One region of the Microbacterium sp. Ru50 genome, then DNA from elsewhere that is predicted to be linked to it. Evidence: predicted binding sites of a transcription regulator. Region 1 holds the regulator's gene; each other region holds the start of a gene.
What was found. The regulator LexA, encoded in region 1, represses DNA repair genes until DNA is damaged. The targets are predictions, from matches to a motif close to TCGAACANNTGTTCGA.
Positions count from the first base shown of each region.

Region 2: C3481_RS06090 (HNH endonuclease signature motif containing protein) is a predicted target of LexA. The motif match lies at 4,501-4,516, and genes of this name have one in related genera.
Region 3: C3481_RS13655 (HNH endonuclease signature motif containing protein) is a predicted target of LexA. The motif match lies at 3,552-3,567, and genes of this name have one in related genera.

Region 1 is NZ_PQSV01000001.1:911,003-918,341, forward strand. Features, by position in the region: gene priA (bifunctional 1-(5-phosphoribosyl)-5-((5-phosphoribosylamino)methylideneamino)imidazole-4-carboxamide isomerase/phosphoribosylanthranilate isomerase PriA) at 1-116, opposite strand, end outside; gene hisH (imidazole glycerol phosphate synthase subunit HisH) at 175-837, opposite strand; gene hisB (imidazoleglycerol-phosphate dehydratase HisB) at 834-1,439, opposite strand; gene C3481_RS04370 (histidinol-phosphate transaminase) at 1,436-2,521, opposite strand; gene C3481_RS04375 (LysM peptidoglycan-binding domain-containing protein) at 2,564-2,920, opposite strand; gene lexA (transcriptional repressor LexA) at 3,177-3,842, shown strand; gene C3481_RS04385 (prolyl oligopeptidase family serine peptidase) at 3,921-5,837, shown strand; gene hflX (GTPase HflX) at 5,956-7,339, opposite strand, start outside.
Region 2 is NZ_PQSV01000001.1:1,265,786-1,273,124, reverse strand. Features, by position in the region: gene C3481_RS06105 (FUSC family protein) at 1-730, opposite strand, end outside; gene C3481_RS06100 (L-serine ammonia-lyase) at 820-2,232, shown strand; gene C3481_RS06095 (Hsp20/alpha crystallin family protein) at 2,383-2,808, shown strand; gene C3481_RS06090 (HNH endonuclease signature motif containing protein) at 3,030-4,466, opposite strand; gene C3481_RS06085 (MarR family winged helix-turn-helix transcriptional regulator) at 4,654-5,085, opposite strand; gene C3481_RS06080 (DUF2207 domain-containing protein) at 5,121-6,920, shown strand; gene C3481_RS06075 (hypothetical protein) at 7,207-7,339, shown strand, end outside.
Region 3 is NZ_PQSV01000004.1:63,600-70,938, reverse strand. Features, by position in the region: gene C3481_RS13675 (YdiU family protein) at 1-268, shown strand, start outside; gene C3481_RS13670 (excalibur calcium-binding domain-containing protein) at 358-537, shown strand; gene C3481_RS13665 (aldo/keto reductase family oxidoreductase) at 554-1,489, opposite strand; gene C3481_RS13660 (SRPBCC family protein) at 1,567-2,055, shown strand; gene C3481_RS13655 (HNH endonuclease signature motif containing protein) at 2,100-3,518, opposite strand; gene C3481_RS13650 (fibronectin type III domain-containing protein) at 3,729-5,306, opposite strand; gene C3481_RS13645 (ECF transporter S component) at 5,508-6,584, shown strand; gene C3481_RS13640 (hypothetical protein) at 6,721-7,302, opposite strand.

The sequences.
Region 1 (7,339 bases):
TCGCCATAGGTCGTCTCGCTGCCGGCTTCGCCCTGGGTCAGGCGCACGGCCTTCCCGTCGGCGACGTCGACCGCGGGCAGGAGGATCAGTTCGGGGGTGGACGCGAAGTCGTTCATCACATTCCAGGGGTGGGTCGGGATGCGCGCTCGTCCACGCGAGCGCACCAGAGGGAGACTAGTGGCGCGGCAGGGCGCCGATCCAATTGGCGAGGAGACGGATGCCGGCGGCCCCCGACTTCTCGGGGTGGAACTGCGTCGCAGACAGCGGCCCGTTCTCGACCGCGGCGAGGAACGGTGCGCCGTAGTCGCACCACGTCAGCACGGGCTCGGCGAAGGGCTTCATGACCTCGAGGCTCCAGTCCTGGGCGCCGTAGGAGTGCACGAAGTAGAAGCGCTCGTCCTCCAGCCCGTCGAACAGCGTCGACCCCGCCCCGGCACGGACGGTGTTCCAGCCCATGTGGGGCAGCACGGGCGCCTGCAGCTCGGTGACGGTGCCCGGCCACTGTCCGAGCCCCTCGGTGTCATCGCCGCGCTCCACGCCGTTGCCGAACATGATCTGCATCCCGACGCAGATGCCCAGCACCGGACGTCCCCCGGCCAGGCGCCGCTCGATGATCTCGTCGCCGCGGCTCTCGCGCAGGGCGGCCATGACGGCGCTGAAAGCACCGACTCCCGGAACGAGAAGCCCGTCGGCGTCGCGGATGAGGCCGCGGTCCGACGTCAACCGCGCATCTGCCCCCGCGGCGGAAAGAGCCTTGACCGCCGAGTGGACGTTGCCCGACCCGTAGTCGAGCACGGCGACGAGCGGCGCGCGTTCGGTCCGGTCACCCTCGGTCATAGGGCGCCCTTCGTGCTGGGGATGCCGTGCACGAGCGGATCGAGCGCCTTCGCCTGCCGGAAAGCTCGGGCGAACGCCTTGTACTCCGCTTCGGCGATGTGGTGCGGATCACGTCCGCCGAGGACGCGGACGTGCACCGTCAGCCCGGCGTTGAACGCGATGGCCTCGAACGTGTGTCGCACGAGCGAACCGGTGAAGTGCCCGCCGACGAGGTGGAACTCGTAACCGTCCGGCTCCCCCGAGTGCACGAGGTACGGACGCCCCGAGATGTCGACGACCGCCTGCGCGAGCGCCTCGTCGAGGGGCACGAGTGCATCACCGTAGCGGGAGATGCCCGACTTGTCGCCCAGCGCGGAACGCAGCGCCTGTCCGAGCACGATCGCCACATCCTCCACCGTGTGGTGCGCGTCGATGTGCGTATCGCCCGTCGCGCGCACGGTCAGGTCGGTGAGCGAGTGCTTCGCGAACGCCGTCAGCAGGTGGTCGAAGAACGGCACGGTCGTCTCGATCGTGCTGATCCCGGTGCCGTCGAGGTTGAGCTCGAGCTCGACGCTCGACTCGCTCGTGGCGCGACGGATGCTGGCCGTTCGGGGGCTGGTCATGCCTCCGAGTCTATCGAGGCCAGTGCTTCGAGGAACGCGGTCGTCTCGTCTTCCGTGCCGGCGCTCACACGCAGGCTGTGCGGGATGCCCACGTCGCGGACGAGGATGCCGCGGTCGTACAGAGCCTGCCAGGTCGCCCGCGGGTCGTCGACGCCGTCGAACAGCACGAAGTTCGTCCAGCTCTCGTACGCGTGATAGCCGAGGGCGTCGAGCGTCGCCGACATCCGGTCGCGCTGCGCGACGATCTCGTCGACCATCCGGAGCATCGTCGTCGAGTGGGAGAGGGCGGCTGTCGCCGCCGCCTGCGTCAGCGCGCTCAAGTGGTACGGCAGTCGGACGAGCCGGAGCGCGTCGATGAGCGTGGGGTCGGCGGCGAGGTAGCCGACGCGGGCGCCGGCGAAGGCGAAGGCCTTGCTCATCGTGCGCGACACGACGAGCCGGTTGCGCTCACCGAGAAGCGTCAGAGCGGAGGAGCTTTCGCGCGGCGCGAACTCCTGGTAGGCCTCGTCGACGATCACGATGCCGTCGGTGGCCCCGTACACCGCCTCGATGACGTCGAGCCCGAGGGGTGTGCCGGTGGGGTTGTTGGGCGCACACAGGAAGACGACGTCCGGGCGGAGCTCGGCGACCTGGGCTGCGGCGGAGGCGGGATCGAGCGTGAAGTCGGGTCCACGTGTCCCCGTGACGTACTGGGCGCCGGTCGCGCGCGTCAGCAGGGGGTACATCGAGTAGGTCGGACCGAAGCCCATCGCGGTGCGTCCCGGGCCTCCGAAGGCCTGGAGGAGGTGCTGCAGGACCTCGTTCGATCCGTTCGCTGCCCAGATGCGATCGGGGGTCAGGCCGTGGCCGAGGTACTCGGCGAACGACTCGCGGAGGTGGGTGAACTCGCGGTCGGGATAGCGGTTGACGTCGCGCAGGGCGCGGGCTACGGCATCCAGGATGTCGTCGGCGACCTCTTCGGGAACGGGATGCGTGTTCTCGTTGACGTTCAGCGCGACCGGAAGGGGCGCCTGCGGGGCGCCGTACGGGGTGAGGCCTCGCAGATCGTCTCTGAGGGGCAGATCATCCAGACTCGGGCTCATCCCACCCATGCTAGGCCGCGCGCGCCACTGTTGCCGCCGGTGTCAGCTCGCGGCGTACTCGGCCGGGATCGCAAGCGTCTGGCCGGCCTCGAGCTGGCCCGAGCCGAGAGCGTTCAGCCGGATGATCGCATCGACGACATCGCGGGGGTCGGCGGCGGGCGCCACCTCTTCGGCGATGGACCAGAGCGATTCGCCGGACATCACGGTCACGGTCGTGAACGAGCCGGCGGGGGCGCCGACCTCGCTCGAGGCGAGCGCGCCTCCCCCCGAGAGCACGGCTGCCGTGATGGCGACGACCGCCGGAAGGGCGGCGATCGTGGCGACGACGCGGCGTCCGCGGCGCGTCAGACGCAGGCGGGTGCGGGGGGCCGGTGCGAAGCGGGCATCGATCGTGGTCATGGCATCTCCTCGGGAGCGGTAGGAAGATTCGCCCCCGCCTCTCGGCCGGGAGAGACGGGTGCGAACTTCGGTTCCGAACGTATCTTCGATATTGTGTGGTGTCAACCACCCACCGAAATCGGAGACCGATCGAAGAGACACGCGGAGCGTTCCGCGATGTCGCCGTCGTATCGGGCTACCTTTTCGACAGCGAGAGCCCACCATGAACCTCCGACATCGGGTCGGGGACGGGGCGCGACGACAGGAGACCGGCGGTATGAGCGAGAAGCCGCAGACGCGACGACGCAAGAATCTGAGCGACAAGCAGCTCGCGATCCTCGAGGTGATCCAGAACGCGATCGCCCGCAACGGCTACCCGCCGAGCATGCGCGAGATCGGCGACGCGGTCGGCCTCAAGTCGCTGTCCAGCGTCACCCACCAGCTGAACCAGCTCGAGCTCAGCGGCTACCTGCGGCGCGACCCCGGCAAGACCCGCGCGATGGAGGTGCTCATCGATCTCCCGGGCACCGCCGGCGAGAACCCGGCCGACGCCGCGCCCGCCCTCGGCGACGCCGCCCTCGTGCCGCTCGTGGGCCGCATCGCGGCGGGCGTGCCGATCACCGCCGACCAGCAGGTCGAGGAGATCTTCCCGCTGCCGCGCCAGCTCGTCGGCAAGGGCGAGCTGTTCATGCTCAAGGTCGTCGGCGACTCGATGATCGACGCGGCCATCTGCGACGGCGACTGGGTCGTCGTGCGGGCGCAGGCAACCGCCGACAACGGCGAGATCGTCGCGGCCATGCTCGACGGCGAGGCGACGGTGAAGACGCTCCGCCAGCGCGACGGCCACACGTGGCTCCTCCCCCGCAACTCGGCGTTCGAGCCGATCCTCGGCGACGACGCGACGGTGCTCGGCAAGGTCGTGGCGGTTCTGCGCACGGTCTGAGGCGCCCCGGGACGGCATCCGCTCCCCACCGTCTCCCCGGTCGAGGTCGGGAAGCCAGGCCTCGCGTAGCGTGGCTGTATGTCGCAGCAGCTTCCCTATGGTTCCTGGCCCTCTCCCCTGACGGCGGCATGGGCCAGCGCGTCATCATTGCGCCTCGACGGCGCGAGCTTCGTGGGTGATGAGATCTGGTGGGGCGAGTCGCTGCCCGACGAGGCCGGTCGCGTCGCGGTCATGCGCCGCCGCGGCGATGGCACCGTGCAGGTCGTCCTCCCCGCACCCTGGAACGCCCGGTCGCGCGTGCACGAGTACGGCGGCGGAGCCTGGACGGTGTCGGATGACGGCGAGCTGTTCTTCGTCGACAAGTCCGACCAGCGCATCCGGAGCCTTCGCCCGGGCGGCGATCCCCGACCGCTCACTCCGGAGGAGACCGGCACGCACTACGGGGGCCTCCGCTGGCAGCGCGGCGTCCTTCTCGCGGTTCGCGAACGCGAACGTCCCGGCGGCACGCCCGAGCGCCACATCGTCCGCATCGAGCGCGCTGACAGCGCCGAGGTTCCCGACGCCTCGAGCGTGACCGAGCTCGCCGGCGGTAGCGACTTCGTCGCCCAGCCGGCGCTGTCGCCCGATGGCTCGCGCCTCGCCTGGGTGGCCTGGGATCACCCCGACATGCCCTGGGACCGCACGCGCATCCGCGTCGCCGACCTGGACGCCCCCCGCGGCATCCGTGACGTCGCGGGCGGCGCCACCGCCGCGCTGCAGCCCGAGTGGACCGACGACGGCGCGCTGTTCTTCGCCGACGAGCCGACCGGACGCTGGAATGTCTACCGCGTCGACCCCGCGACCGACGCCCCGCCCACGGCCGTCTCGCCCGCCGACGCCGACACGGGTGGTGGCCTGTGGGTGCTCGGCACCCGCTGGTACGCGCCGCTCGATGACGGCCGCCTGGTGGCCGTGCGCACCCACGGATCGGACCAGCTCGTGATCGTGGACCGCGACGGCGGCGCCATCCCGCTTCCCTTCCCCGCCACCGCACGCGTGCAGATCGAAGACGTCCGCGGCAGCCGCGCCCTCGTCAGCGGGGCGATGCCGGGAGGGGCGGGCCTGTGGCTCGTCGACCTGGACACCGGCGAGACGAGCGCGGTCCGCGGCGGTGCTCCGGACGTCGACGCATCGTGGATCCCGCACGCCCGGCAGCTGACGACGGAGGGCCCGCACGGCCTGGTGCATGCCTTCGCCTACCCGCCGACCAACCCCGACGTCACCGCGCCGGCCGACGAACTGCCCCCGTACCTGGTCTGGGTGCACGGCGGGCCGACCTCGCACGTGGGCGGCGCAGCCGACAGCAAGGTGGCCTACTTCACGAGCCGCGGCATCGGCGTCCTCGACGTCAACTACGGCGGTTCGACGGGATACGGCCGTTCCTACCGCGAACGGCTGAAGGGACAGTGGGGTGTCGTCGACGTCGACGACGTCGCCGCGGCCGCACGCGGTCTCGCCGACGAGGGTCTCGCGGATCCGTCACGGCTGGCGATCGAGGGAGGATCCGCCGGCGGCTGGACCGTGCTCGCGGCGCTCGTCGGAACGGATGTCTTCGGGGCGGGCGTCTCGCGCTACGGTGTCGGCGATGCGCGTGCTCTGGCCGCCGAGACGCACGACTTCGAGGCGCGGTACCTCGACGGTCTCATCGGCCCCCTCCCCGAAGCCGAGCCGGTCTACATCGAGCGATCGCCGCTGAGCCGACCCGAGCGGTTCCGGGTGCCGCTGCTGCTCCTGCAGGGCGACGAGGACGCCGTCGTGCCGCCGGCGCAGGCCGAGGCCATCCGCGACGCGCTCGTGGCGCACGGTGTGCCCCACGCCTACGTGCTATACGCGGGCGAGGGACACGGGTTCCGGCGCACCGAGACGATCGTGAACGCGCTCGAGACCGAGCTGGCGTTCCTCGGCCGGGTCTTCGGCTTCGACACCCCCGGCGTCGCACCGCTCGCGCTCGATTGAGCCCCGCGACGGCCGGTGCTGATACATCCGTCAGGCCGGTGGTGTTGGTGAGGCCTTCCACGCGCGCGGAGGACTCACCGGCACCACCGATCGTGCAGGTGTATCGCCGCGCGCCGATTCAGACGGCGTAGGGCGCAAGCTCGGCCGCGAGACGCTCCGAGACATGCGCGTGCACGGCGGTCCCGTCCTGCTCGTGCGACGTCGCGACGATGTGGCCGCTCTCGTGCACGGCCGAGATCAGGTCGCCGCGGTCGTACGGCACGAGCGCGCGCACCTCGACGGCCGGCAGGGGCAGCGCGTCCTCGATGGCGGCGCGGAGCTCATCGATGCCCTCGCCGGTGCGCGAGGACACGAAGTGCGCCGTCGGCTCGAGCCCGCGCAGCAGCAGCCGAGCATCGTCGTCGACGAGGTCGGCCTTGTTGAACACGACGAGCTCGCGCGTCGCACGAGCGCCCACGTCGCCCATCACATCGCGGACGGTCGCGAGCTGTGCCGCAGGATCGGGATGCGACCCGTCCACGACGTGCACGATGACGTCCGCACCCGACACCTCCTCGAGCGTCGACCGGAAGGCCTCGACGAGCTGATGAGGCAGATTGCGCACGAAGCCGACGGTGTCGGTGAGCGTGAAGACGCGGCCGTCGGCGGCCTCGGCCCGGCGCACGGTGGCATCCAGCGTCGCGAACAGGGCGTTCTCGACGAGGACGCCGGCGCTCGTCAGCCGGTTGAGCAGGCTCGACTTGCCGGCGTTGGTGTAGCCGGCGATCGCGACCGAGGGGATTGTGTTGCGCCGGCGCTCCGCCCGCTTGGCCTCGCGCGACGGCGCGAACTCGCGGATCTGCTTGCGCAGCTGCGCCATACGGGTGCGGATGCGGCGACGGTCGAGCTCGATCTTCGTCTCACCCGGTCCGCGCGAGCCCATGCCCGCGCCGCCGGCGCCGACCTGGCCACCGGCCTGACGGCTCATCGACTCACCCCAGCCTCGCAGGCGCGGGAGCAGGTACTCGAGCTGGGCGAGCTCGACCTGGGCCTTGCCCTCACGGCTCTTCGCGTGCTGGCTGAAGATGTCGAGGATGACCGTCGTGCGGTCGATGACCTTGACCTTCGCGACGTCCTCGAGGGCACGCCGCTGACTCGGCGCCAGCTCAGTGTCGGCGATCACGGTGTCGGCTCCGACCGCGGCGACGAGGTCGCGCAGCTCGGCGGCCTTGCCGCGTCCGATGTAGGTCGCGGGGTCCGGATGCGGCCGCCGCTGGAGCACGCCGTCGAGCACGACCGCGCCGGCGGTCTCGGCCAGCGCCGCGAGCTCGCGCAGCGAGTTCTCCGCGTCCTCCTGCGCCCCCTGGGGGTAGACGCCGACGAGCACGACGTTCTCGAGTCGCAGCTGGCGGTACTCGACCTCGGTGACATCCTCGAGCTCGGTGGACAGGCCGGGGACGCGACGCAGCGCGGCACGCTCCTCGCGGTCCCACTGGTCGCCGTCGGTGTCTCCGTACGCGACG
Region 2 (7,339 bases), 350 kb from region 1:
GCCGAGCGAGCGGATGGGCTTTGCGGCTGCGGGCGGCCTCGCGCACGTCGGCCGAGACGGCGTCGAGGATCTCTCCGAGGTAGCGCTGGCCCGCCGAATCGGCGGGTTCGCTGGCGGCGACCGAGGTCGCCAGCATCTCGAGCCGGTCCGAGACCGCGTCGCGCAGCTGCGACAGGCGGGTGGAGGCCCGCCGGAGGTACAGGGGTGGGACGAGCGCGAGGTTGACGGCCACCCCGATGAGCACGCCGAACGCCATCGTCACGAGGTACGACACCGAGAAGCCGCCGGCGTCGTTCGCGCCCAGCAGCAGAACGAACAGCGCCGCGATGGCGATCCAGTCTCGGCCGGTGCCGAGAGCTCGGATGCCGCCGACGGCGACGCCCGCGGCGACGACGATCGCCACGCCGATGATCCGCGGGCTGGGTCCGGAGACGATCCACAGTCCCGCGAGGCCGATCGCGATGCCGATGGCCAGGCCTCCCAGCGCTTGCAGGCCCGCCTTGGCGGAGTCGGCGATCGTCGGGTACATGCTCACGAGAACGCCGAGCGGCGCGTAGTAGGAGTACTCGTCGTGCGCGAACGGCACATACGGCGCGAGGTACCAGGCGATCGCGGCGGCGAGGGCCGCCTTGCCGGCGAGCAGAAGGCGCGAGACCGCGAAGGCCTCGCCACCCGCGGTGCGCGCGGCTGCCTTGAGCGATGCCAGACGGGGGTGGGATGGGGTGGTCATCGGTCGCGACGATAGGCGCGTGGCGTATCCGTCGGCAGGCCCTTGACGTCGCCCGGTGCGTACGGCAGATGCTGGCGTAGCCTGGAGGTGTGAGCGCTTACGTCTCGGCGTTCGAGCTGTTCTCCATCGGTGTAGGACCCTCGAGCTCCCACACGGTCGGCCCGTTGCGCGCCGCCCGAGCTTTCGCCGTCGGGCTCGAGGCCGCCGGCAGGCTGCCCGAGGTCGTGCGCGTCGGTTGCGTGCTGTACGGGTCGCTCGGAGCGACCGGCATCGGGCACGGCACTCCCGACGCGGTGGTCGCGGGGTTGCAGGGCCACGCGCCCGAGACGGTCGATCCCGATGCGGTCCGCGCGGCGTGGACGAGCTGGACGGACGGCTCACCTCTGCTGCTCGCAGGCCGGCATCCGGTGCCGTTCTCGCGAGGCGATGTGACCTTCGAGCCGCGGACGCGACTGCCGGAGCATCCGAACGCGATGACGCTGAGCGCGTGGGATGCCGCCGGCCATCTCGTCGCGTCGGACACGTATCTCTCGGTCGGGGGTGGCTTCATCCGCCGGGCGGGGGCAGACGCCGCTCCGCGGGGAGCGGGAGGCGGACCGAGCAGCGATGTCGCGTGGCCGTACCGGTTCAGCACGGCGGCCGAGCTGCTCGAGCTGTGCGAGCGCGACGGGGTGAGCATCGCCGGGCTCGCGCGCCGCAACGAGGAGGTGCTTCGTCCCGAGGCTGAGGTCGCCGCGGGGCTCGACGCGATCTGGGATGCGATGTCGGGGTGCGTCGATGCGGGCTTGCGTGCCGAGGGCACGTTGCCCGGGATGCTGCGCGTGCGGCGGCGCGCGGGCGCGATGCGTGCGCAGCTCGAGGCGGCCGAAGCCGCGGGTGGGCGGGAGCTCCCGGGGGAGTGGCTGGGTGCGTTCGCGCTCGCCGTCAACGAGGAGAACGCGTCGGGCGGACGCGTCGTCACCGCGCCCACCAACGGGGCCGCGGGGATTGTTCCCGCGGTGGCGATGTACTGGTGGCGGTTCGCGGCGGAGTCGCGCCTGGCCTCGGAGGATCTCGACCGTCGGCGCGGGATTCGGCGGTTCCTGTTGACCGCGACGGCGCTCGGCTCGCTCTTCAAGGCCAACGCCTCGATCTCGGGTGCGGAGGGCGGGTGTCAGGCCGAGGTCGGGTCCGCGTGCGCGATGGCGGCCGGGGGCCTGACGGCGGTCATGGGTGGCAGCAACGCGCAGATCGAGAACGCGGCGGAGATCGCGATGGAGCACCACCTCGGGCTCACGTGCGACCCGGTCGGCGGTCTCGTGCAGATCCCGTGCATCGAACGCAACGCGATCGCCGCGTCGACGGCGGTCACCGCTGCGCGCCTCGCGCTGCGGGGCGACGGGCAGCACTACGTCTCGCTGGATGCCGTCGTCGAGACGATGCGGCAGACGGGGATCGACATGTCACACAAGTACAAGGAGACGAGCGAGGGCGGGCTCGCCGTCAACGTCGTCGAGTGCTGAGAGGCCCTTCCGCGCCCCGTCTCCGGGGCGCTGTTCGCCGTGCGAGAACCCTTGGCACTCGATGGGGGAGAGTGCTAATCTGAATGCAGTTGAGCCGACAGGGCTCAACTTCCAGATCTCAACATGAAGCATCAGAGAAGGGAAAGATCGATGGCTACTTACGACCCGTTCCGCGACCTCGACCGCATTGCCTCGAGCCTCTTCGACACGCGCCGCGGCCCCCGTCGCATGCCGATGGACCTCTACCGTGACGGCGACCACTACGTGATGACCGCCGACCTGCCGGGCATCGACCCGGGCTCGGTCGACATCGACGTCGACGGCCAGCTGCTGACGATCCGCGCCGAGCGCACGCTCACCAGCGGCGACGGAGTGAAGTGGATCACGCGCGAGCGTGAAGCCGCGAGCTTCCTGCGCCAGCTGAACCTCGGCCAGGGCGTCGACACGGAAGGCATCGCCGCGACCTACAACAACGGCGTCCTGACCGTGACCATCCCGGTCAGCGAGAAGGCCAAGCCGCGCAAGGTCGAGGTCACGACCGACGCAGCCGCGCCGGTGGTGCCGATCGAGAACTGATCGCGCAAATCCGCGTTCGCACGACGGGCGGCCGCAGCTCCCTCGGGGGCGGCGGCCGCCCGTCGCGTGCGGGTCGGTGCCGAATGCGTCGCGGATGCGCGGATGCGCGGATGCGCGGATGCGCCGATGCGTCGCGGCTGAGGAGATGCGTCACCGGTGACCAAAGGCGCGCGAGTCCGTCGTGCCCGGCCTCGGAACGTGCGCGGACACACGCCCCGAACTCAGAACGGTGGAGGTTCGTCCGTCGGTGGCCCGCCGCTTCCGGCATCCCGTGGCGGGCTCGCGGTGTCGATGGCGAAGCAGACGGCCGGTATGGGGACGTCTTCGCGGTAGGTCCTGCCGAGGGGTGAGGTCCATTCGAGAACCCCGCCTCCGATCTGTCTGACCTCCCACTTGGTGAACTGCTTCATCGAGTGGTGTCTTTGGCAGAGGTGGGCGAGGTTGAAGATGTGGGTGTGGCCGCCAAGGGCGTAATCGATCGTGTGGTCGATCTCGCACCGGATCGCGGCGCGCCGGCATCCGGGGAACCGGCAGTGCTGGTCCCGCACCATCAGGAGTTTCTTCATCGATGCGGTGGGCCGATAGGTGTCGATCTCGACCGGTGTGCGGATGACCGGGTCGATGAAGAGCCGGTCCCATTCGCTGACCTGCCCGGCGAGTCGTCGGACGGTGTCGGCATCGACGAGCCCGGCCCCGACGGCTTCGGCGGGGTTCTCGTCCTTGCCCATCAGTGTCCCCGCGGCGACGGCGACTTGCACGCGTGCCCGGATCGCCCCCAGCCCACCGGCCCGGTCGGTCCCGTAGGTCGGGTCGACCACGGGCGCGCCGCCGAGAACGAGGTCGCCCAGGATGTCCGCGCGCAGCTGGTCCATCGTCCGGGTATCGGCGGGCTCGCCCGCTTCTGCGGCATCCGCCGCCGAACTCTCCCCGGCATCCGCGCCGGCGCCCCGGCCAGCGGCATCCGCCCCGCCCGCCCCGGCACCGCCAGTGCCCGCGACCCGGGCGTCCTTCACCGACTGTCCCATCTGCGTGAGCCGGTCGAGCATCCCCGCCGCGATCACCGTGGGCAGACTGGCGACGAGGTTCGACATTCCGTCGGTTCCGTGGAACACGCGCACGCACCGTTCCGCGACCGCGGTCTTGTGCCGCTCTGTGAACGTCTGCGTATGCAACCGGGCTGCCAGGGTCTCCAGCGCACCCCGCACGCGGGAGGGCACATCCCGCTCACACACCCCGATCGCGGCCTCCGCGAACGAATCCCGCATCGCAGCCGGCACCCCCGCGCCGACGCGCACCACCAGATCCACGTGTCCGCATTCGATCCGCCGCTGCACCCACGCGTCGAACACAGTGGGGTAGTCGTCGATGACCGTCATCGCGTGGTCGATCTCACCCTGCAGCCGGCGGTCGGTCAGCCGGGCCATCCCGGCCGCTTCGGCTGCCACCGACCGCAGCTCCATATCCGACGCCATGCCGCGCACGCCGTCGCGGCGCGCGTTGTGCAGGGCGGCGTGGCCCAGATCGGCCAGCGCCCGAGTGCGGGCGATGTCAGCGGCGTGAGAGAGGTCGAGCGCCTCCGCGTACCGCGAGAGAGCGAGCGCCTGCGACGGTGTGGGGGCCTCGCGTCCCACTTCGCCACCCACGCCATTCGCTGTCATGTTCCCATGATGCCAGCAAGGTACGACATGTGAGTCGGACCTATGTTCGGTCAAAGAATGTCGGGTCACCGTCCCGCCTGGGGAGGAATCGACACCGCACGACGCCCCACGACACCGCGTGACGCCCCACGACGCCGCACGACGCCCCACGACACCGCGGGACGCCGCCCGACCGCTCCGCCGGGCGTCAGGGCAGGCGGCGCAGCTTCGTCGTCAGCTGCTCGAGCTGCTCCAGCTCCTCGGTCGACAGCATCGACATCCGCTCGGCGATGGAGCGACCGTGGGCCGCAGCGAGCCGGCGGAAGGCTGAGACGCCCTCCGGGGTCGCGGTGAGCATCGCGCCGCGACCGTCGGTGGGGTCACCGCACTTGGTGATGAGGCCGCGCGAGACCATCCGGTCGACCAGGCGCGACACGCTCGGCTGGCTGATGAGCATGTTGGCCGTGACATCGCGCAGCCGCGCCCGATGACCGGTGCCGCGCACGACCGTGAGAAGGACGTCGTACTCGGCTTGCGTGAGCTCATCGCCGGCGAAGTCGTTGCTGATGTCGTCGAAGATCTCGTGCTGCGCGCGGAACAGGCTCTCCCACGCTGCCACGGCACGACGACGATCGCTCATGGCGACAACTTTACTGCCCGCCTAAGCTGGTCGGCATGATGCGTCGCACCCGGGCGGCACTCGCGGTCGTGGTCCTCATGCTGATCACAGGCCTTTTCGGACTGACGGCCCCCGCCGCGGCATCCGAAGACGAATCCGCCGATGTCGACGCGTTCGTCTTCGATTCGCTTTCCGTCGATTACACCCTCACCCGCGACGAGGACGGCACGGCGCGGATGCGGGTCGTCGAGACCTTCGTCGCCGAGTTCCCCGAGTCGGATCAGAACCGCGGCATGCGCCGTCTTCTGCCCGAGACGTACAACGGGCAGCCGCTGCATCCGCGGCTCATCTCCGTCACCGACGAGAACGGGCAGGCCCGTCCCGTCGACACCGACAGCGAGGACGGCACGCTCGGCATCCTGACGCGCGAGCCCGGGTACCTGCACGGGCGGAACACCTTCGTCTTCACCTACGACCTCGAAAACGTCGTGTGGGACTTCGCGGACACCGGGCTGGAGTTCTACTGGGACGTCAACGGCATCGACTGGAATCAGCCGTTCCGTCAGGTGACCGCGACGCTGCACATCGATCCCGGCCTTGCGGCCTCGCTCGCGGGGCGTCAGGCCTGCTACATCGGCGAGCAGGACAGCACGACTCCGTGTCCCGAGATCATCGCCTCACCGGACGGAACCGCGATCACCGCCTCGGCGACCGACCTCGCACCGCACGAGACGCTCAGCTTCGCCGTCGGGTTCGACGAGGGCGCGTTCGAGGTATACGACACCGGGTTCCTGGCTTCGCCTCTGGGGTGGCTTCAGTCCGGGGCAGCGGTGCTCCTCGCCGGTGCCACCGGCTGGGCGCTGCGGAACCGCCGCCGGTACCTCCGCGACGATCCGGGGCGTCCGACGGTCATCGCGGAGTATGCACCGCCGCGCCGCATCGACGCACTCGATGCGGCGGTGCTGCTGCAGAAGACCTCGAAGGCGATTCCGGCCGAGATCCTTGAGCTCGCGCTCCTCGGTTCCATCCGCATCGTCGACGACGGCCACCGCCGCTGGGGGCGCGCGAAGCTGCAGGCGGAGCTCGTCGATCCCCGGGCCGCCGACGAGAACGGGCGCAGACTCCTGCGCGGCATGTTCCCGAATCACCGACGCGGTGAGGTCTACCGTTTCGGGACCTCCGACACGCGGCTGTCGTCCGAGTCCCAGCGGGCGCTGAAGATGGCGAAGGACAGCCTCCGCGGGCGCGACATGTACAAGCCGGTGCCGAGGGGAGTGCGCGGCTGGCCCGTCGCCGCCTGGGCGATCGCGGCGGGACTGGTGATCCTGTTCGGGGCGCTCGCGCTGAACGCATACGTCCACCCGGCGCTGCCCATCATCGGCATCGTGCTGGCGGGGGCGTCGTTCATCGTGGTCGTGTTCGCGGTCGCCGGCGATCCGTTGTCGGCCGCGGGCGCGGAGGTCCGTGATCACCTGCTCGGGCTCGACCTCTTCATCCGGTGGGCCGAGGCCGACCGCATCCGGATGCTGCAGTCGCCGACGGGCGCCGAGCGCGAACCGGTCGCGACGGACGACCCCCGCGAGGTCCTGCGGATCTACGAGCGTCTGCTGCCGTACGCCGTGCTGTTCGGCCGCGAGAAGGAGTGGGCCGAGCACCTGACGGCGGCCTACGCCGCAGCGGGTGTGAGTGCGCCGATCTGGTACTCCGGCTCGGGTGCCTTCGACGCCTCGTCCTTCTCCGCGGGCATCGGCACGCTCTCGTCGGCCGCGTCCTCGTCGTCGTCGACGTCGGGTGGCTCCAGCGGCGGCGGATCGGCCGGCGGGGGAGGCGGCGGAGGTGGTGGCGGCGGCGCCTGAGCGCTCGTCATCCGCGGCCGGCGCGCGACCCACGGACGCAGTTGAGGGCCCGACCGAAGAGGCATTCGGTCGGGCCCTCGTCCCTTTGCACCAAGAGTTTCCTGCAATCACATGCCGGTGGCTGCCACAGCAAAACAGCTACCGTGCGAGCACTCTATAACGACGAGGTAACGACGAGCAAGGGTTTTCCGTTATCTCTTCGTAATCATCGGAAACGCCGAGGCGCCACCTCGGCGGCATCCGGTTTTCGGCCTTCGCAGTGCCGTGGGTCTGTCAGGATGAGCGCGTGCACGCCCACGGCCGAGACACCGCCAGCGGACCCTTCGTGGTCACGCTCGTCGTCGACCTGCCGATCGCGAAGCCGGACGCTCTCGAGACGATCGCTTTCGTGTCGGATGGCGTCATCGAGAACGCAGGCA
Region 3 (7,339 bases), on a different contig from region 1:
GGACGCGGCGCTGGTCGGCTGGTTGGGCCGGTGGCGGGCCCACGATCCCGACGCCGAGGTGATGGATGGCGCGAATCCGATCTACGTGCCGCGGAACCACCTCGTCGAGGAGGCGCTCGCCGCGGCGACCTCCGGGGACCTCGAGCCGCTCGGCTGGCTGACGACGGTCCTGTCGACGCCGTTCACAGCGCGCCCGGGCGCGGAGCGGTACGCTCAGCCCGCAGGTCCGGACTTCGCGGCCGGCTACCAGACGTTCTGCGGGACCTGACCGGAGCGTAACGCGACGCCGCCGATCCGCATTGCGACGCCCGCGCCGCGCGGATCGCGGATCTCGAGGGTCAGCTGTCGGCCCGGACGGTGCAGGCACCCGTTGCTCAGGCACCCGTTGCTCAGGCGCCTGTTGCTCAGGCGCCGGCATCCGTGTACTACGACAACTGCACGGCGGCCCGGTATGCAGGTGCCGCCCCCGTCCGAGCGGGTGACCCCGGTTACGGGCGGCACCTCGACCGCGACGGCGACGGCATCGGCTGCGAGTAGGCAGGGCTCCCCGGGCTCAGGGCACCTTGTGCCCGGCGGCTTGGATGAGTCCGTACCACTCGCCCCGCGTCAGGGGGATGTCGCTGCCCTCGGCGGCATCCGCGACGCGCTGAGGATTCGTCGTGCCGAGCACGACCTGCATCCCGGCGGGGTGGCGGGTGATCCACGCGGTCGCGATGGCGGTCGGGGTGACGCCGTACTTGGCGGCCAGTTCGTCGAGCTTGGCGTTGAGCTCGGGGTACTCCTCGGCGCCGAAGATGACGCCGTCGAAGAAGCCCTTCTGGAACGGCGACCACGCCTGGAGCGTGATGCCGTTGACACGCGAGTAGTCGACGAGTCCGCCGCCGTCGCGGGTGATCGAGTCGTCTTCGCCGGCCATGTTCGACGCGAGCCCTTGGGCGATGATCGTCGAGTGCGTGATCGACAGCTGCACCTGGTTCGCGACGAGCGGCTGGGTCACCGCCGTCTTCAACAGGTCGATCTGACGGGGCGTGTGATTCGAGACGCCGAAGGCGCGCACCTTGCCCGATGACTCGAGGTGGTCGAACGCGCGGGCGACTTCGTCGGGTTCGACGAGAGCGTCGGGACGATGGAGCAGCAGCACGTCGATGCGGTCGGTGCCGAGCGCTTCGAGCGACTCCTCGGCGGAGGTCACGATGTGCTCGTACGAGTGGTCGAAGTGCCAGTCGTCGGCGACGATGCCGGTCTTGGTCTGCAACGTGATCTCGTCGCGCTCGGATGCCGTGAGCTTGAGCGCTTCGGTGAAGCGCCGCTCGCACGCGTGGCGCGAGGAGCCATAGAGGTCGGCGTGGTCGAAGAAGTCGACACCGACCTCGCGGCAGCGGTCGTAGAGGGCTCGGATGTCGTCGTCGGAGAGCTCCTCGATCCTCATCATGCCCGCGACGACGTTGGGGACCTGGATGTTGCTCCGACCGAGGGGGACGCTGCGCATGATTCTCCGTTGATTCAGGGGCGGGACGGTGGTGCTGCTCTATCAGTATGCGCGCCGGACCGTGCCACGATGGGAGAGTGCCGGTCGTCGAGTCGCGTTGCGTCGTGCCTGTGCCCGCCGACGTCGCGTTCGCGGTGTCGCAGACGCAGGGCACGGTGCGGAAGCGGTGGGATCCATTCATTCGGCGACAGCACCTGATCGGGGCGGAACGGCCCGCGAAGGGCGTCCGCACGTACACGGTGCAGCGCTTCGGGCTGGCAATGGAGAGCGAGTACGTCTCGTACAACCCGCCGTCGAACGTCGGGATGAAGATGACGAAAGGTTCGTGGTTCTTCGCGCGTATGGGCGGCGGGTGGCGGTTCAGTCCGGTCGAGGGCGACCCATCGCGTTCGTTGGCCGTGTGGCGCTACAACTTCGCCTGCCGCCCCGCGTGGCTCGCGCCGCTCGCGGAGCGCATCGGCAGCGTCATCCTGCAGCGCGACATCGACCGACGGATCGCCGGCTTCGCGCGCGGATGCGAGGATCCCGTCGTGCTCGCTGAAGCGGAGCGCCTCCGGATCGTATAGACGGCCGCGCCGAGGGGCGCCGGCGAGTTCGTGAAGAGCCCGGGTCAGAAGGGCGGTGGCTCGTCCCTGCCTGCCCCGGGTGGCGGACCGGCGGGATCGGGAACGAAGCACACGGACGGAACCGGCACGTCTTCTCGGTAGATCCGGCCGAGGGGTGAGGTCCATTCGAGAACCCCGCCGCCGATCTGTCTGACTTCCCATTTCGTGAATTGCTTCATCGAATGGTGCCGCTGGCACAGGTGGGCGAGGTTGAAGATGTGGGTGTGCCCGCCGAGGGCGTAGTCGATGGTGTGGTCGAGCTCGCAGCGGATCGCCGCCCTCCGGCATCCGGGGAACCGGCAGTGCTGATCTCTCGCCTTGAGCAGTCTGCTCATCGCCGCGGTGGGTCGGTAGGTGTCGACCTCGACCGGTGTGCGGGTGATGGGATCGATGAAGAGCCGGTTCCAGATTCTCGCGCGGCCGGCGAGCTTGCGGGCGGTGTCGGCGTCGATGAGCGCGGCGCCTACCAGTTCGGCGGGGGCCTCGTCGGCGCCGGTCACCGTCTCAGAGGTCAGCGTCACCTGTACCTGCGCCCGGATCGCACCCAGCGGCCCCGCGGCGTCGCTGCCAGAGGTGGGGTCGACGACCGGAGCGCCGCCGAGCAGCAGGTCGCCGAGGATGTCGGCGCGCAGCTGATCCATCGTGCGAACGTCGGGCGCCGCGGCATCCGCATCCGCAGACTCCGCACCCGCGGCACCATCACCCGCAACGGCAACTCCCGGCGCAGCATCCGCGGGTGGAGACCCGGCGGTGGCGCGCGCATCCTTGACGGACTGCGCCATGGCGGTGAGGCGGTCGTGGATGCCTGCGGCGATGACGGTCGGCAGGGTGGCGCCGAGCTCGGACATGCCGTCGGTGCCGTTGGTCACCCAGACGCGTCGCTTCGCCGTTGCCGTGCGGTGCCGCTCGGCGAAGGACTCGGATCCCATCCGCGCAGCCAGGTTGCGGAGCGCCTCGCGCACCCGTGACGCGATGTCACGCTCGCAGATCGAGATCGCCTGCAGCGCGTAGTCGTCGCGGATGTCGTCGGCGAGGCCGCATCCCATCCGGACGACCGCATCGACATGGTCGCGCGTGATGCGCTGCTGCTCCCACGCCTCGAAGACAGCGGGGTAATCGTCGACGATGGTCAGTGCGTGGTCGATCTCGCTCTGCGCGCGACGGTCGTGCGAGCGTCGCACCCCGGCGACCTCGGCGGCGATCGAGCGCATCTCCATGTCGGAGCCCATACCGCGCGGTCGCGTTCGCGAGCGCGCTGCCTGCCGGAGGGCGCTGCGCCCCGCCTCGGCGAGAGCGCGCGTCATCGCGATGTGGGCCGCGTGAAGCAGCTCGTCTGCTTCGGAGACCCGGTCGACGACACCGGCGTATGGCGACGCCGACGAGCCGGCCTGCGGATCGTATGAGCTGTCGCCGTTCGATGCCATGTTCCCATTCTGCCCAGGGGTCGGACATTGACATCGAATATCCGTACATTTGTGGAGAAGTTTCTCGCTGTCGAATTGTGGAGGAATCGGCGGCCTCTGTCGGACGGCGCACGCAGCGAAATGCGGGCGGAGCGAAATGGCGCAGTGAAAGCATGTGCGGGGCACCGCCCCCCATGGTCGGTGCCCCGCACATCGTTCTCTCGATGAGCGTCAGTCGACGACTCGTCGTCTCGCGATCACCAGCCCGCCGGCCGCGAGAAGCGCCGCAGCCCACACAGCGAGCTCCCACGGCGCCGCACCGCCGGTCGATGCCAGAGCGCGCGTCTTCGCCGCCGACGCGACAGAACCCGCAGCCGAGGTCGCGCCGTCTCGGCCCTCCGACGCAGACCCGTCAACCCCAGCCCCAGACCCGTCAACCCCAGCGCCAGACCCAGACCCGGCACCCGCTCCGGCCCCAGCGCCAGGCCCACCCGGGCCACCGGTGGCGGGCGGAGTGGTCACCTCAGCGGCGCGCACCTCGACGGGGCTCCAGCCGAGCGTGCTGCCGTCGTCCGCGGTGAGTGCGAGGCGGTGGGCGCCCGCGGGGATGTCGGCGGGAAGGGCGAACGTCGCGATGCCGTCTGCCGTGACCGTGGCCACGCCCAGATATCGCGGCTCGGAGAACAGCCACCCGTGGATCGCCATACCCGCCAGCTCGCGTCCGACGTTCGCCGTCACCGTGGTGCCGGGGACGGATGCGCCGTTCACGACGACCCCGCCGCGGTTATCGCCGGTCAGCGCGTCGGGATCGGGCGCGGTCGGTCCGGTGACGGGACTCGTGGATGCCTGCACCGAGACGGGCGCGCTCTGCCCCGCGGCGTTCCGGGCGACGACCGTCAGCGTGTATGTCGTCGAGGGCTCGAGGCCGGTGAACCCGAAGCGTCCGAGACCCTGCACGTCGTCGACCTCGCGCGTTTCGGTGCGGCCGCCGCCCGTGAGGGTCGCGGTGTAGGTGGTGGGCAGATAGAACGGCCAGACCCCCTCCGGGAACGGGTTCTGCAGCGGGGCCGCCCAGATCTCGCCGAGCAGCGCCGTGGGGCTACTGTCACGGATCGTCACCGTCGGCTCGCCGGGAACCTCCGGCACCGCGAATCGAATGTCGCGGGCGCCCGTCGAGCCGTGGCTGTTGTGCAGGCTCGCCTCGATCTCGTAAGTGCCCGGCTTCAGCCCGGTCAGGATGAAGACGGTTCGGGTCGTCGAGGTGCGCGTGATCGGCTCGCCGCCGTCCATGGGACGGACGATGAGCTCGTATCGCTCGATCGGTCCGCGCTCGCCGATCGGGCCGACGCCGATCTCTGCGCCATCGACCCGGATGCTGATCGTGACTCCCGTCTGCGGCGGCAGATCGGCGACACTGTCGTCGTCATCGTGGCCCGCACCGGACCCGTCGTCATTCACGTAGCCGGGCGCCGCACTGACCGCCGCGGGCTCAGCAGACTCGGGTGCGGGTGCGGGTGCGGGTGCGGGTGCGGGTGCGGGTGCGTATGCGGATGCGGATGCTTCGGCGGTGACGCGCTCCGCGGCATCCGGTTCCCCAACCGGCTCCGCGGCTTCCGGGTCCGCAACCAGCGCCTCAGCCATCACCTCGGCACCTGCCACCTCGACTTCGGCTGCCGCGGTCGGCCCCGCCGGATCAACGCCTCCGGCCGGTTCGTCGGCATGCGCCGGGAGCGCCATACCGGCGACGACGAGCGTCGCTGCGATCAGGGCGGCCGAGGCCGCGGCGAGGGAGGGATGTCTTCTCTTCATGGATCCTCATCGAGAGCGAATCGCGACCCGCGCCCCAGTCGGCGAGCCGTCGCTCTCACGCTGGCATCGGTCGCCCCACGACGCGGGCCGTTCGGGCCCGCAACGCGCGTGTGCGAACAATCCCGAACACCCCGGCGGCCAGTGTCGATAGAGTGATCGCCGCGGGGCGAGGGGATCCGCCGCGCGTATGCGGTTTGCGACATGCATCCGCTCGAGGGCGGGGGAGCGCACGTGCAGGACGATGACACGCGATTCGGCGAGCCCGATTCACTCGACGCGATCGCGCGGGATCTGCTCGCGCTGAAGGATGCCGCCGGGCCGGTGTCGTACGCCGAACTCGTCCGTCGCATCGCACAACTGCGCGTCGAGAGGGGCATCAATCCGGCGGCTGCCACGCCTCCGCGTACCACGGTGTACGACGCGTTCCGGCCGGGCCGGGCCCGGGTCGACATCGGGCTGTTGCGCGACATCGTGCTGGCGCTCGGCGCAGATTCAGACGAGGCCGACCGCTGGATCCGTCGTTATCAGCAGGCACGCCGGCCCGATGATGTGGCTCCCCGGGTCTCGCCGCCGCGGCGTCCCCGCCCCGCGAGCGAATCACCGGTCTCGCCGACCTCGCTGACAGCGCCGCCCCCGCTCGTCTCCCGGCGGACGCAGGCGCTGATCATGTTCGGCTGCCTCATCGTCAACTTCATCGGCATGTCGACGGTGCAGCTGCTCCATTTGCCGATCTACCTCGACATGGCGGGCACCGCGGTCGCGGCGATGGTCTTCGGTCCCTGGGCGGGAGTCGTCGTCGGACTCAGCACGAACGTGTTCGGGTTCGTCGTGGGCGCCCCGGGGGCGGCTCCCTTCGCGCTCGTGAACGTCGCCGGAGCGCTCGTATGGGCGTACGGCATCCGCCGGTTCGGCATGGGAGCCGACCTCTTCCGCTACGTCAACCTCACTCTGCTCGTGGCGGTGGCGTGCTCGCTGGTGGGTGCTCCGCTGGGCGTCCTCATGTTCGGCGGGTACTCCGGCCACGGTTCCGACAACGTCACCTCGTCGATCGCCGGACTCGGCCTGCCCGTCGTCGCCGCGGCCTTCTCGGCCAACATCCTCACGTCGGTCATCGACAAGATGCTCTCGGGGTTCATCGCCCTCGTCGGCATCGCGATGCTGCGCAGCCGGGTGAGCATCCCCACCGCGCAGATCCCGCTCGTCGAGCGGCTGATCGCGCAGAGCGGACAGGTCTCGGGCAACCGGAACGGCTGGTCGCCCGGAGCGGTCGCGCGCTGACGTCGCTCGCGTTCCACCGCACGGCTCGAGGCGGAGGTGCGCTGACCGGTCGGGTCGGCTGCCGGGGTCTCGGCGCTCAGATGATGCACCGTTGGTGCGGATCAACCCGGATACCGACCATTGTCGCGACGGCTCCTCAGCCCAAGAACCCGAGCGTAGGTGGCTCGCCGACGTCGGCGGGTTTGGGCTCGGCCCGGGCTAGTTCGACCCCGCCTGCATCCTTCACGATGATCCAATCGATGCCCGCTGCCAATTCAGCCGGCAGGATGACAGAGATCGCGAGGGCAGCGTCTTCTGCAATTCTGTCCCTGTCCCGCTGGTCAGGTTCGATGCCGAGCGTCACGGCCACGTTCGCGCCTTGCACGCTGACGTCCTGTATGTAGCCGGCCCAGGAGGATGGCGCCTCTCTCCAGACGTCCGAGTACTCGTCGATGTTGAGCGCCGCACGAAGCTCTTCATCCACGGTGGACGTATTCACTTCGACGGGCGCGACCGTGGTCGGTGGGTCCTCCGCCGGGGGTGACTGTTCGAGGGGGGCCTCGGCCGCCGCGGCAGCGGTAGGCGTGGAGGGAGGTGCGCTCGCGCCGGAGTCCGGCCCGCTCGCTCGCTCGTCGCTCGGGCCGGCGGAGAGCAGAGACGCTGCCACGCCCGCGCCGACGATGAGCACCACGACCGCCCACGTCGTCACGAGGCGAGGAGGGCGGACGCGTTCGCTCATGCGCTCAGCCTAGGTGTGAGACGCCCGAGCCGGACTC